DNA from 3 places in the Pseudomonas sp. SA195 genome. Region 2 is predicted to be linked to each of the others. Evidence: predicted binding sites of a transcription regulator. Region 2 holds the regulator's gene; each other region holds the start of a gene.
The links. Region 2 encodes sigma-54, which starts transcription at its own class of promoters, with help from an activator protein. Its sites were predicted from a motif close to ANTGGCATNNANNTTGCTNT; they were not measured.
Positions count from the first base shown of each region.

Region 1 (4,133 bases), 640 kb from region 2:
CAACTGGGTTCTTGCCGGAGCCCAGCATCGAGGCAGCGTACACGTCGGAAAATTCCGCTCGCGACTGTTTGAAGCCGACCGTACCAGCGTTGGCGATGTTGTTACCTGTGACGTTGAGGTCTTTGCTGGCGGCGCGCATGCCGCTAAGGCCGATATTGAACGACATGAAAAGCTCCTGTTACCGGGACGTGCCGGCGGTTATTGACCGATGACCTGGACTTTTGACAGCCCGATGCTGCCGACACCGGCCAGATTGAGCATCAGCTCACCGCCGTTCTGTCCGAGAGTGACGCTGTCTACGTTGGCGGGAAGCATGGTGTAGAGCCCCTTGGTCTCGCCTTGGTAGGTCGCTTGTGCTTCGAAACGGTAGGTGCCCGGCGGCAAAGTCTTGCCGCTCGAATCCTTGCCGTCCCACATGAACGAAACGTTGCCCGCTTGTTGCTGGCCCATGTTGATGCGGTTCACCACGGTACCGCTGCTGTCATAGACGTTGACCGCCACGTTGCTGCTGGTCGTGGGCAACACCAGGCTTGCCTTGAAGGTTTCGCTGGTATCTACCACCGCCTTGTCGGTCGGCACGATGACCTTGCGCCCGACCAGCGAAGACGCCTGCAACGCCTGGGACGACTGGTAGCCCGAGAGCATTGTTTCCATGCTGCTGTTGAGCTTTTCTACGCCTTCGACCGTACTGAACTGCGCCAACTGGGCGATGAACTCACCGTTTTCCTGGGGCGCGAGCGGGTTCTGGTTGTTCAGCTGGGTGACCAGCAGTTCGAGAAACTCATTCTTGCCGAGGTCGTTGCTCTTAACCTCGCGATCCTTGATCTGGTACTGGTCTAGTACCGAACCGGTACCGCTGACGCCGCTTGTCGTGGTCATGGTGATCTCTCGTAGCGATTACTGACCGAGGGTCAGGACTTTCTGCAGCATGCTTTTGGCCGTATTCATCAAATCGGCATTGGTCTGGAATGAGCGGCTGGCCGAAATCATATCGGCCATCTCCTCGACCACGTTGACGTTCGGGTAGTACACGTAACCGTCGGCGTTCGCAGCGGGATGATTGGGCTCGTAGCGGGCCTGCAGCTCGCTCTGGTCTTCGACGATGCCTAGCACCTGTACACCCGCGCCGGCTTGGTCCTGCTCGGCGAATAGTGAATCGTTCGGCGCGCCGCTGGCCTGTTGCAGCATGGTCGCGAACACGGGGTGACGTGCGCGGTACGTCTGATCGACGCTGGATGACACCGTCTCGGCGTTGGCGATGTTGCTGGAAATGGTATTCAGCCGAGTGCTCTGCGCACTCATGCCGCTACCTGCGATATTGAAAACGTTGCTAAGGGACATGGAAATGGCTCCTCTTATTCGCCGCGCAGGGCGCTCATCAGCCCCCTGAACTTGCTGTTGAGCAGAGTGAAGCTGGCCTGGAAGTCGATGGCGTTCTCGGCGTAAGCGGCTTGCTCCACCTGGGCATCGACAGTGTTCTGGTCGAGCGAAGCATGCGCCGGCGTGCGGAAGCGCAGACCGGGATCGGCAATTTCCATCCCCTCGGCAGCGATATGCTTGCCGTTGGTGACGCTCACCCCGAAGCCACCCTCGGTCTTGCTCTGTTGAGCAGCCAGCACGGCGCCGAAATCGAGGTCACGGGCCTTGTAGTTGGGGGTGTCTGCGTTGGCAATGTTATTAGCCAGCACTTCAGCACGTTGCGCGCGGAAGCCGAGCGCTTTTTCGTGGATGCCGAGTGCCTTGTCGAAACTGATGCTCATGATCTGGACCTTTGCCGGATACAAGTCTGCCTGGCAGAACATCAGCAAAGGGCGTGCCACTTGTTCAAACGACTGATCTACAAGGGATTCAGAGCACACGTCGCGGCAAGGGCGTCAAAAGCGGCAAGTTTTTTCCGATTCCATTGCCGCTGTTTCGCCGCGTGACGACAGAAAACCGCCGCCGCTCAGGCCGTCATTTGGCCTTATAGATGATGCCTGGGCTGCACTGCACCATTTGGTACAGCTCAGGTAGGCCGTTCAGCGCTTCGGACGCGCCGAGGAAGAGATAACCGCCCGGTTTGAGCGTGGCATGGATACGGCGAAGAATGTCTTTCTTCACATCCGCGGAGAAATAAATAAGCACGTTGCGGCAGAACACCACGTTGAACTTGCCCAGCGCGGCATAGCTGTCGAGCAGGTTCTGCACACGAAATTCGACGCGGCTGCGGATGGCCGGTTTGACGGCCCAGCGCCCAGGCGCCTTGACGTCGAAGTAACGCTGCAGGCGATCGGTGGACAATCCCCGAGCAATCGCGAGACTGTCGTACTCGGCCGCCTTGCTTGCAGTCAGCATCGCGCCGGACAGCTCCGTCGCGACGATCTGCACGGCAGTTTTCGGTTGGCTCGGGCTGTTGCGCTCGTACTCGTCGACCGTCATTGATAGGGAATATGGCTCCTGACCAGACGAGCAAGCCGCCGACCAGATGCGCAGTCGCTGCCCTGGCGCCGATTTGAGCAGCTCCGGCAAGACGCGACTCTTCATGACCTCGAACGGATAGGTATCGCGAAACCACAACGTCTCGTTGGTCGTCATGGCGTCGACAACCTGCTCGCGCAGGCCGCTACGAGGCTGCGCCTGGATTTTCCTCACCAGGTCACCCAGCGTCTTGAGGCCTTGTTGCTCCATCAGCTTATTAAGCCGGCTGGACACCAGGTACTGCTTGTTGTTGCCCAGCAAGATGCCGCAAGTCTTTTCCAGGAATACCCGGAACTGATCGAAATCCAGATCACCTGACACTAATCACGCCCCACAGGTCGTTTTGTTGAGAGGCTCGCGCCTCATTTTCCATCCGTCATCCGGACACGCTGTATGACTCGACCCGCCAGATCGTCCGGCTGGAATTTAGCAAGAAAATCATCCGCACCGACTCGTTTAACCATCGATTGGTTGAACACACCGGAGAGCGAAGTATGCAGGAGAATGTGCATATCCCGCATATCCGGGTCCTGACGAACCTCAGTCGTCAGGGTATAGCCGTCCATTTCCGGCATTTCGATATCCGAGATCATCATCATGAACTCTTCGGACGGCTTCTTGCCCTGCGCCACCAAGCCCTTAAGGTAGGTCAGCGCCTGGCGGCCATCGTTATGGGCCACGACCTCAATGCCGAGGTTCTGTAGACAACGGATAATCTGTTTCCGCGCAACGGAAGAATCGTCGACGATCAATACGCGGCACAGCGCAGCCTTGGTGTGAGTTTCTTCGTCAGTGATGCTGACCGAAACGGCCTCGGACACCGGTGCAACCTCGGCCAGCACCTTCTCGACATCGATGATTTCCACCATCTGACTATCGATATGGGTGACAGCAGTAAGGTAATGGTCGCGCCCTACCCCTTTGGGTGGTGGCAGGATGGCTTCCCAATTCATGTTGACGATGCGCTCGACGGAGCGCACCAGGAAGCCCAGCACCTTGTTGTTGTACTCGACAATGATCGCGAAGCTATTAGAAATGTCTTCCAGGGCCGGCTTGCCGGTGGCCAGTGACAGGTCAAGGATCGACAGCGTGCTGCCGCGGATATTCGCGACGCCACGCACCACGGGGCTCGATCGAGGCATAACGGTCAGCTTCGGGCACTGAAGGACCTCTTTGACCTTAAACACATTGATCCCGTACAGCTGCTTGCCATCGAGCTTGAACAGCAACAACTCCAGACGGTTTTGCCCGACCAGCTGCGTACGCTGGTTTACGGAATCCAATACACCGGCCATGCCAGGTTCCTCTTGCTTGCCAGATAGGCGCTGAGTCAGTTGTGAGCCAGGGCGTGACGGCACGCCCCTTGCTTTATCGTTGGTCATGAGCGAACTGATGACTTTTTTCCGGCGTTCCTGCATTGCCCTTGCAGCCCTCCTACCCGCCTTAGGCGTGCTGGCCGAGGGTGCAGGGGCGACAGCCGCAACCCGCCCTGAACAACTTATCGACGCGACCCAAGCCTTTCTTGAGCGTGAGGTGACGGAATACCTGCAGCGTAGCCAAATCCAGGCGCGCTACCAGGTGGAAGTCAATCGGCTGGATCCTCGCCTGCGCCTGGCTGCCTGTGATCAGCCGTTGAGCACGCGCCTTGAAAGCCCGGCGCAGCCGGTCGGCCGCGC
Region 1 covers NZ_CP096392.1:1,583,493-1,587,625, reverse strand. The annotation lists gene flgE (flagellar hook protein FlgE) at 1-166, opposite strand, end outside; gene flgD (flagellar hook assembly protein FlgD) at 199-879, opposite strand; gene flgC (flagellar basal body rod protein FlgC) at 898-1,341, opposite strand; gene flgB (flagellar basal body rod protein FlgB) at 1,356-1,760, opposite strand; gene cheR (protein-glutamate O-methyltransferase CheR) at 1,954-2,778, opposite strand; gene M1D78_RS07385 (chemotaxis protein CheV) at 2,820-3,752, opposite strand; gene flgA (flagellar basal body P-ring formation chaperone FlgA) at 3,850-4,133, shown strand, end outside.
Region 1: the regulator sigma-54 is predicted to act here: its motif matches at 1,802-1,821, upstream of flgB (flagellar basal body rod protein FlgB).

Region 2 (4,133 bases):
GTGTCGCGCAGCTGGTAGAGATTCAGGTGCGTCGTGTCGATCTTGAGATCGGCATGGTCGATGATCGGGGCGAGCAGCTTTTCTTCGTCGCGAATGGCCTCGGCCAGCGAGCGTCGCTCGGTGGTCAACGGATGACGGCGGCGTGTTTCAGAAAAGCGTTTGAGCAACGTTTCATCAGCTGCGTCCAGGTAGAGCACGTCGCACTGGATGTGTCGGGCTCTTGCCTCGACGAGCAGCTCGGGAAAGCGCTTGAGCTGGCTCGGCAGATTGCGAGCGTCAATGGAGACGGCGACCTGGGGTTGCAGTAATTCCGTGTGCAGGAAGGCGCGCTCTGCCAGTTCGGGAAGCAGCCCCGCCGGCAGATTATCGATGCAGTAGAAACCGTTGTCTTCGAGCACGTCGAGCGCCGTGCTTTTGCCGGAGCCGGAGCGGCCACTGACGATGATCAGGCGCATGGCGCGTTCTTCCGGCGGGGTCTTTGGTGCACGGCCTGGGCCGAACGGCGTCGGTGTCGCGAGCGGTGGCAGGTCTTGGGCACGTCTCGTTCCTCACTTCTCGCTGGCCTGCATGCGCAGCTCCGGCGTTATTGGCCGCTCTGGATGTCAACCACCGTCTGGTAGAGCGATTCGGACGTCGAGGCGCTGCGCAGGCGCTCGCGGACGTCGTCGCGGTCAAGCATGCTGGCGATCTGGCGCAGTAGCTCCAAGTGTTCATCTGTCGCTGCTTCGGGTACGAGCAGGACGAACAGCAGGTCAACCGGTGCGCCGTCGATCGCATCGAAATCCACCGGTGCGCCCAGGTGCAGCACCGCGCTTAAGGGCGAGGTGCAGCCGGTCATGCGACAGTGCGGGATGGCGATGCCGTTGCCGAATCCGGTGGAGCCGAGCTTCTCGCGGGCGACGAAGCTTTCGAAGATGGCTTGCGGGTCGAGGTCGGGGAGATCCCGGGCAATCACCTTGGCGATTTGCTCCAGGACGCGTTTCTTGCTGCCGCCCGGCACGTTCACCAAGGAACGTGCGGGGGTCAGGATATTTTCGAGTCGGATCATGATGGGCTAGCGGGCTAGGGCACCCTGGCTGTGGTCGAGCTGTTTTTCTTTGTGCTTGATGAGCTGGCGGTCGAGCTTGTCGGCAAGCAGGTCAATGGCGGCGTACATGTCTTCGTGCTCGGCGTTGGCAACAACTTCGCGTCCGGCGACATGAAGGGTGGCTTCGGCCTTCTGCTTGAGCTTCTCGACCTGAAGGATCACTTGAACGTTGATGATGCGGTCGAAATGCCGTTCCAGCCGTTCGAACTTTTCCTCGAGGTAGTCACGCAGGGGCTCGGTAACTTCAAGGTGAAGGCCAGTGATAGTGACTTGCATACTGCATCTCCTTTTGCCACGTGCGGATTGGCGGACCAGAGGTTCGCCAGCGTAAGAGATTCGGCCGGATCACCCGGTATCTACAGTAACCGCTTGCGCTCGCTGGACGGCGCGATACCCAGTGACTCACGGTATTTTGCGACGGTACGGCGTGCTACCTGGATGCCCTGCTCTTCCAGTAAACCAGCGATCTTACTGTCGCTCAACGGCTTTTTCGGGTTTTCCGCGGCGACCAGCTTCTTGATGATCGCGCGGATCGCGGTGGACGAGCATTCGCCGCCTTCCGCGGTGCTGACGTGGCTGGAGAAAAAGTACTTGAGCTCGTAGATGCCGCGTGGGGTATGCATGAATTTCTGAGTGGTCACGCGGGAAATCGTCGACTCGTGCATGCCCACCGCTTCGGCGATGTCATGCAGGACCAGCGGCTTCATCGCCTCGTCGCCATGGTCGAGGAAGCCGCGCTGGTGTTCGACAATCTGCGTGGCAACCTTCATCAGCGTCTCGTTGCGGCTGAGCAGGCTCTTGATGAACCAGCGCGCCTCTTGCAACTGGTTGCGCATGAAGGTGTTGTCGGCGCTGGAGTCGGCGCGTTTGACGAAGCCGGCATACTGCGCGTTGACTCGCAGACGAGGCATCGCTTCCTGATTGAGTTCGACCAGCCAGCGGTCGTTGTGCTTGCGTACGATGACGTCCGGCACGACGTACTCGGGTTCGCTCGCCTCGATCTGCGAACCGGGGCGCGGATTAAGCGTCTGGATCAAGTCGACGACCTGGCGTAGCTCGTCCTCCTTGAGCTTCATGCGGCGCATGAGCAGCGCGTAGTCGCGGTTGCCAAGGATATCCAGGTGATCGCTCACCAGGCGTACTGCCTCGGTCAGCCAGGGCGTGCGCTCAGGCAGCTGGCGCAGCTGCAGAAGCAGGCATTCGCGCAGGTCCCGGGCGCCAATCCCGGCGGGCTCGAACTGCTGGATGCGGCGCAGCACCACTTCGATTTCGTCGAGCTCGATTTCCAGTTCTGGATCGAACGACTCCAGGACTTCTTCGAGCGTTTCCTCGAGGTAGCCCTGCGGGTTGATGCAGTCGATCAGGGTGGCGGCAATGAGCCGGTCGGTGTCGCTCATGGGCGCAAGGTTCAACTGCCAGAGCAGGTGGCTCTGCAAGCTCTCACCAGCGGACGTGCGGGTGGTGAAGTCCCAGTCGTCGTCATCGCTGCTCGGCAGGTTGCTGGCGCTGGTCTGGTAGATGTCTTCCCAAGCGGTGTCGACGGGCAATTCGTCAGGGATGCGGTCGCCCCAATCGCCTTCATCGGCGTGTTCGGCGGTGCTGACGGTTTCTTCATAACGGCTGTCCGCGCCGTTCGGTTCGGGCGTCGAAGCATTGTCCGTCTGGGTCTCGATCGACTCGGCCATTACGTCCGAGCCCTCGAAATCATCCCCATCCTCTTCGCGTTCCAGCATGGGGTTGGAATCCAGCGCTTCCTGAATCTCCTGCTGGAGATCGAGCGTGGATAACTGGAGCAACCGTATGGCCTGTTGCAGCTGCGGTGTCATCGTCAGCTGCTGGCCCATCTTCAGGACTAGCGATGGTTTCATGGCAGAGGACTTCGAACCTTGTTTGCCGGCGCAACCGCGCCTGTTCCGACTGTTGGCGGCTTGGGCGCCAGAGGAAGCAAATTATATGCCTGCTGGCGAAGCCTTTGCCTAGCCCTTGGGCGCGACGTCTCCTGAAAAAAAAGCCGGTCAGAGCCTGAATTCGTGGCCCAAGTACACTTCCTTGACGAGTTGGTTGGCCAGGATGGTTTGCGCGTCGCCTTCAGCGATCAGCTGGCCATCGTTGACGATATAGGCTGTCTCGCAGATATCCAGCGTCTCGCGCACGTTGTGGTCGGTGATGAGCACGCCGATACCCTTGGCCTTCAGGTGATGGATGATCTGCTTGATATCGCCGACCGATATGGGGTCGACGCCGGCAAACGGCTCATCGAGCAGGATGAACTTGGGCGCGGTGGCCAGCGCACGTGCGATCTCGACCCGGCGTCGCTCCCCGCCCGACAGACTCATGCCCAGGCTGTCGCGGATATGGCTGATGTGAAACTCCTGCAGCAGCCCTTCCAGCGCCTGTTGGCGCCCACTGCGATCGAGGTCTTTGCGGGTCTCGAGGATGGCCATGATGTTGTCGGCGACCGAGAGCTTGCGAAAGATCGAGGCCTCCTGCGGCAGATACCCAATGCCAGCGCGTGCCCGGCCGTGCATTGGCAGGTGCGTCACGTCGTTATCGTCGATGAGGACTCGTCCCTGGTCGGCCCTGACCAGGCCAACGATCATGTAGAAACAGGTCGTCTTGCCCGCGCCGTTCGGGCCTAGCAAGCCAACGATCTGGCCGCTTTCGATGGACAGGCTGACATCACGAACGACCTGGCGGCTCTTGTAGCTCTTAGCGAGGTGCTGGGCCTTGAGGGTTGCCATTACTCGCTCTGCTCCGTTGCCGGCTGGTCGCGCTTGCGCGGCTGGATGACCATATCGACCCGTGGGCGCGGGGTCGTGACATCCGCATTGGTGGCGCGCCCGGCGTTCACGATTTGGCGCTGGGTGTCGTAAACGATTTTCTCGCCTTCGAAGGTATTGCCTTCCTGGACCACTTTGGCTTGGTCGATGAGCACGATGCGCTCGTTTGCCGCGAAATACTGGATGGTCAGGCCGTACGCCTTGACGATCTCCTTGTCGACGGCGGGCTTCTGCTCGTAATAGGCCGGCTTGCCGATGGACGTGAA
Region 2 covers NZ_CP096392.1:942,734-946,866, forward strand. The annotation lists gene rapZ (RNase adapter RapZ) at 1-455, opposite strand, end outside; gene ptsN (PTS IIA-like nitrogen regulatory protein PtsN) at 584-1,048, opposite strand; gene hpf (ribosome hibernation-promoting factor, HPF/YfiA family) at 1,055-1,363, opposite strand; gene M1D78_RS04280 (RNA polymerase factor sigma-54) at 1,444-2,955, opposite strand; gene lptB (LPS export ABC transporter ATP-binding protein) at 3,103-3,828, opposite strand; gene lptA (lipopolysaccharide transport periplasmic protein LptA) at 3,828-4,133, opposite strand, start outside.

Region 3 (4,133 bases), 1.2 Mb from region 2:
TGCGCGGCGCGCTGGCGATGAGTATCGTGCCATCGACATCGAGGATTTCCACCACCAGTTGATGCGTCCCACGATCAACGTTGTGCAGTGCGAACGCCGGCTGGGGCGACGGCTCGCCGACTGCCTGCCCATCGAGCAAGAGTCGGAACAAATGTCCGGGGCGCAAGGCTGGGTCGCTGCTCGCAACAACCTGCACGTTGCCAGCATTTTCGCGAAGCGTGGCATCGGCGAACGGCTGCTCTATGTCGAGCCGCTCGTAGCGAGGCCTGGCCGCCTTGGGGGCAGGCGCTGGCGTGGCAGGCCGCTGCGTTTCAACGGCTGGCATGCTGTTGGTGGGGCGCGATTTGACTGCCTCGACTGCGCGACCACCGGGGCGATCAGTGAAAACCCGGTTGCCCTGCTCATCGGTGTAGCTGTAGATATCGGCGGTCGATGGCAATGCGAAGACTGCAAGCCAAGCAGCAAGGCAAACGCTAAGGCGTTTCATCATCGCCCCGGGCTGGAGGTGTGGACGCGTTGCACCGTGAACGTCTGGCTGGTGCGCTGGATAACTTGACCATTAGCGAGCACTTCGACCTCCAGTCGATGGGTGCCTCGATCGACGTTATTCAGCTGCATTGATGTTGAAGCGCTGGGCGCGGCCAGCGGCGTGCCGTCGAGCAAGAAGCGCAAGAGGTGCCCGCTGCGTAGCGGTGGATTCATTTCAGCCGTGGCCATGAAACTGCCGTTGTTCGCCCGCAGCGCCTCTTCATCGGGGATGCCGCCGATCGCGAGGCTGGCATAGGGCTGCTCCTGCTTTTCCTGCGTATCGACCGATAGTGGTGGTGGCGGTTCGGGGGTGCGGATGTCGACGGTGTTGGCGGGGGGCAGCTTGACCTGATCGGCTGCGACGCCTTCAGGCGGCTGGTTGGTGAAGACCGTGTTGCCACGTTCGTCCGTGTATTTGTAGATCTGTGCCATGGCAGGGGCCGATAGCAACACGAGCAGGCTGAGCAATGCGATGCGCATGGGTAACTCCGCGGCTGGGAATGCCTGAAGCCTTGCACCCCACCGGCGAGCAAGCAAGCGCTAGACGTAGAATTTGCGAGCGGGGCGTACAAACGAAAGAGGCCTCCCGAAGGAGGCCTCTGGTGTCACGCGGACCGAATCAGACGCTGTAGTACAGGTCGTATTCCAGCGGGTGAACGAAGGTGCGGACCTTGATTTCTTCCTCGCTCTTGAGCTCGAGGTAGGCATCGATGAAGTCGTCGGAGAACACGCCGCCCTTGGTCAGGAACGCGCGGCCCTTGTCCAGCTCTTCCAGGGCTTCCTTCAGGCTGCCGCAGACCTGCGGGATCAGCTTGCCTTCTTCCGGCGGCAGATCGTACAGGTTCTTGTCGGCGGCATCGCCAGGGTGGATCTTGTTCTGGATACCGTCCAAGCCAGCCATCAGCAGTGCGGCGAAGCACAGGTAAGGGTTGGCAGCCGGATCCGGGAAGCGCGCTTCGATACGGCGGGCTTTCGGGCTGGATACGTACGGAATACGGATCGAGGCGGAACGGTTGCGTGCCGAGTAGGCCAGCATGACCGGTGCTTCGAAGCCCGGGACCAGACGCTTGTACGAGTTGGTCGACGGGTTGGTGAAGCCGTTCAGCGCCTTACCGTGCTTGATGATGCCGCCGATGAAGTACAGGGCGGTCTCAGACAGGCCGGCATAGCCTTCGCCAGCGAAGGTGTTCTTGCCGTCCTTGGAGATCGACATGTGTACGTGCATGCCCGAACCGTTGTCGCCGTACAGCGGCTTCGGCATGAAGGTCGCGGTCTTGCCATAGGCGTCGGCGACGTTGTGTACGCAGTACTTCAGGGTCTGAACTTCGTCAGCCTTCGCAACCAGCGTGTTGAACTTCACACCGATTTCGTTCTGGCCGGCAGTCGCCACTTCGTGGTGATGCACTTCGACGACCAGGCCCATTTCTTCCATGGCGTTGCACATGGCGGTACGGATTTCATGGTCGTGGTCGCACGGCGGAACCGGGAAGTAACCGCCCTTGACGGCTGGGCGATGGCCCTTGTTGCCGCCTTCGACGTCCTGGTCGGTCATCCAGGAACCCTGTTCGGAGTAGATCTTGAACATGGAACCGGAGATGTCGGACTTGAACTTCACTTCGTCGAAGATGAAGAACTCGGGCTCCGGACCGACGAAGACGGTATCGCCGATGCCGGTGGACTTGAGGAATTCCTCGGCGCGCTTGGCGATGGAGCGTGGGTCGCGGTCGTAGCCCTGCATGGTGCTCGGCTCAACGATGTCGCAGACCAGGATCAGGGTCGGCTCTTCGGTGAACGGATCCAGCACGGCGGTTTCGTCGACCGGCATGAGGATCATGTCGGAGGCTTCGATGCCTTTCCAGCCATGGATGGAGGAACCGTCGAACATCTTGCCGTGCTCGAAGAAGTCTTCATCCTGGGCATCACGAGCCGGAACGGTGACGTGGTGCTGCTTGCCTTTGGTATCGGTGAAGCGCAGATCAATCCACTTCACATCGTAATCTTTGATCAGTTGAAGCGACTTCGACATGGTGCTCTCCAAGTGGTGGAAGCGTGACAGGTTGCTTCCGAATCTAGGGTGAAGCCGGGCGAGGATAGTCCGCCAAGGCGACCTGCCTCACAAGGGAGCAATTTGCATGCCAGTGCTCCGAGATGGGTCCAGGCGCCCTATAAAGGCAGTATTCGTCTGATTCGACGGCTTAGGCGCGAAAATGATCTTCAGAAATGCACCTTATTGGTGCTCTTTAAGTGGGTAATGCTCCATTAAGGTGCGGCAGCGTCGGTTCCCGATAAAATTGTCTAAAGCTTGACCAATTCCGATATACTCCGCCCCCCTCTTTTCAGGCCATTCCAGCGCCGCGTTGTCCTCATGAAGCTCATCGTCAAGGTTTTCCCCGAAATCACCATCAAGAGCCCGCCGGTGCGCAAGGGGTTCATTCGCCAGTTGGCGAAGAACATCCGTGCCGTGCTGCGCGACCTCGACCCCGAGCTGCGGGTGGAAGGGGTGTGGGACAACGTCGAGGTGGAAACTGCGCAGACGGATACGAAGCTGCTGCGCGATATGATCGAGCGCCTGCGCTGCACGCCGGGCATTGCGCATTGCCTAGAAGTTCATGAGTACCCGCTGGGGGACCTGGACGACATGGTCGAGAAGTGCAAGTCGCACTTCGCCGATCGCCTGGCCGGCAAGATATTCGCCGTGCGCTGCAAGCGCGCCGGCAAGCACCCATTCAGCTCCATGGACGTCGAGCGCCATGTTGGCAGCCAGCTACGTCAGCAATGCGGAGCCGCAGGCATCTCGCTGAAGGCGCCGGAAATCGAAGTCCGGATGGAGATTCGCGACCAGCGCCTGTTCATCGTGCATGCGCAGCACGACGGCATCGGCGGCTATCCGCTGGGCGCGCTGGAGCAGACCCTGGTGCTGATGTCCGGTGGTTTCGATTCCACCGTCGCCGCCTACCAGATGATGCGCCGCGGGCTGATGACCCACTTCTGTTTCTTCAACCTTGGTGGCCGTGCGCATGAGCTGGGCGTGATGGAAGTAGCCCACTATCTTTGGAAGAAATACGGCAGCTCGCACCGTGTGCTGTTCATTAGCGTGCCGTTCGAAGAAGTGGTCGGCGAGATTCTCGAGAAGGTCGATAACAGCCAAATGGGTGTCGTGCTCAAGCGCATGATGCTGCGCGTCTCGACACAAATTGCCGAGCGCCTGCACATCGATGCGCTGGTGACCGGCGAGGCGATTTCCCAGGTATCCAGCCAGACCCTACCGAATCTCTCGGTCATTGATTCGGCAACCGACATGCTCGTGCTGCGACCGCTGATCGCCAGCCACAAGCAGGACATCATCGACAACGCCTTCGAGATCGGCACGGCCGAGTTCGCCAAGAACATGCCCGAATACTGTGGCGTGATCTCTGTGAACCCGACGACCAAGGCCAAGCGCTATCGGGTCGAGCACGAGGAAAAACAGTTCGACATGGCCATTCTCGAGCGCGCCCTGGCCAATGCCAGACAGGTCGCGATCGACCGTGTCATCGACGAGCTGGGTCAGGATGTGCAGGTCGAGGAAGTCTCCGCCGCCAGTGCCGGCCAGGTCGTGCTCGACA
Region 3 covers NZ_CP096392.1:4,204,733-4,208,865, reverse strand. The annotation lists gene M1D78_RS19705 (DUF4124 domain-containing protein) at 1-487, opposite strand, end outside; gene M1D78_RS19700 (DUF4124 domain-containing protein) at 487-1,008, opposite strand; gene glnA (glutamate--ammonia ligase) at 1,148-2,554, opposite strand; gene thiI (tRNA uracil 4-sulfurtransferase ThiI) at 2,894-4,133, shown strand, end outside.
Region 3: the regulator sigma-54 is predicted to act here: its motif matches at 2,649-2,668, upstream of glnA (glutamate--ammonia ligase).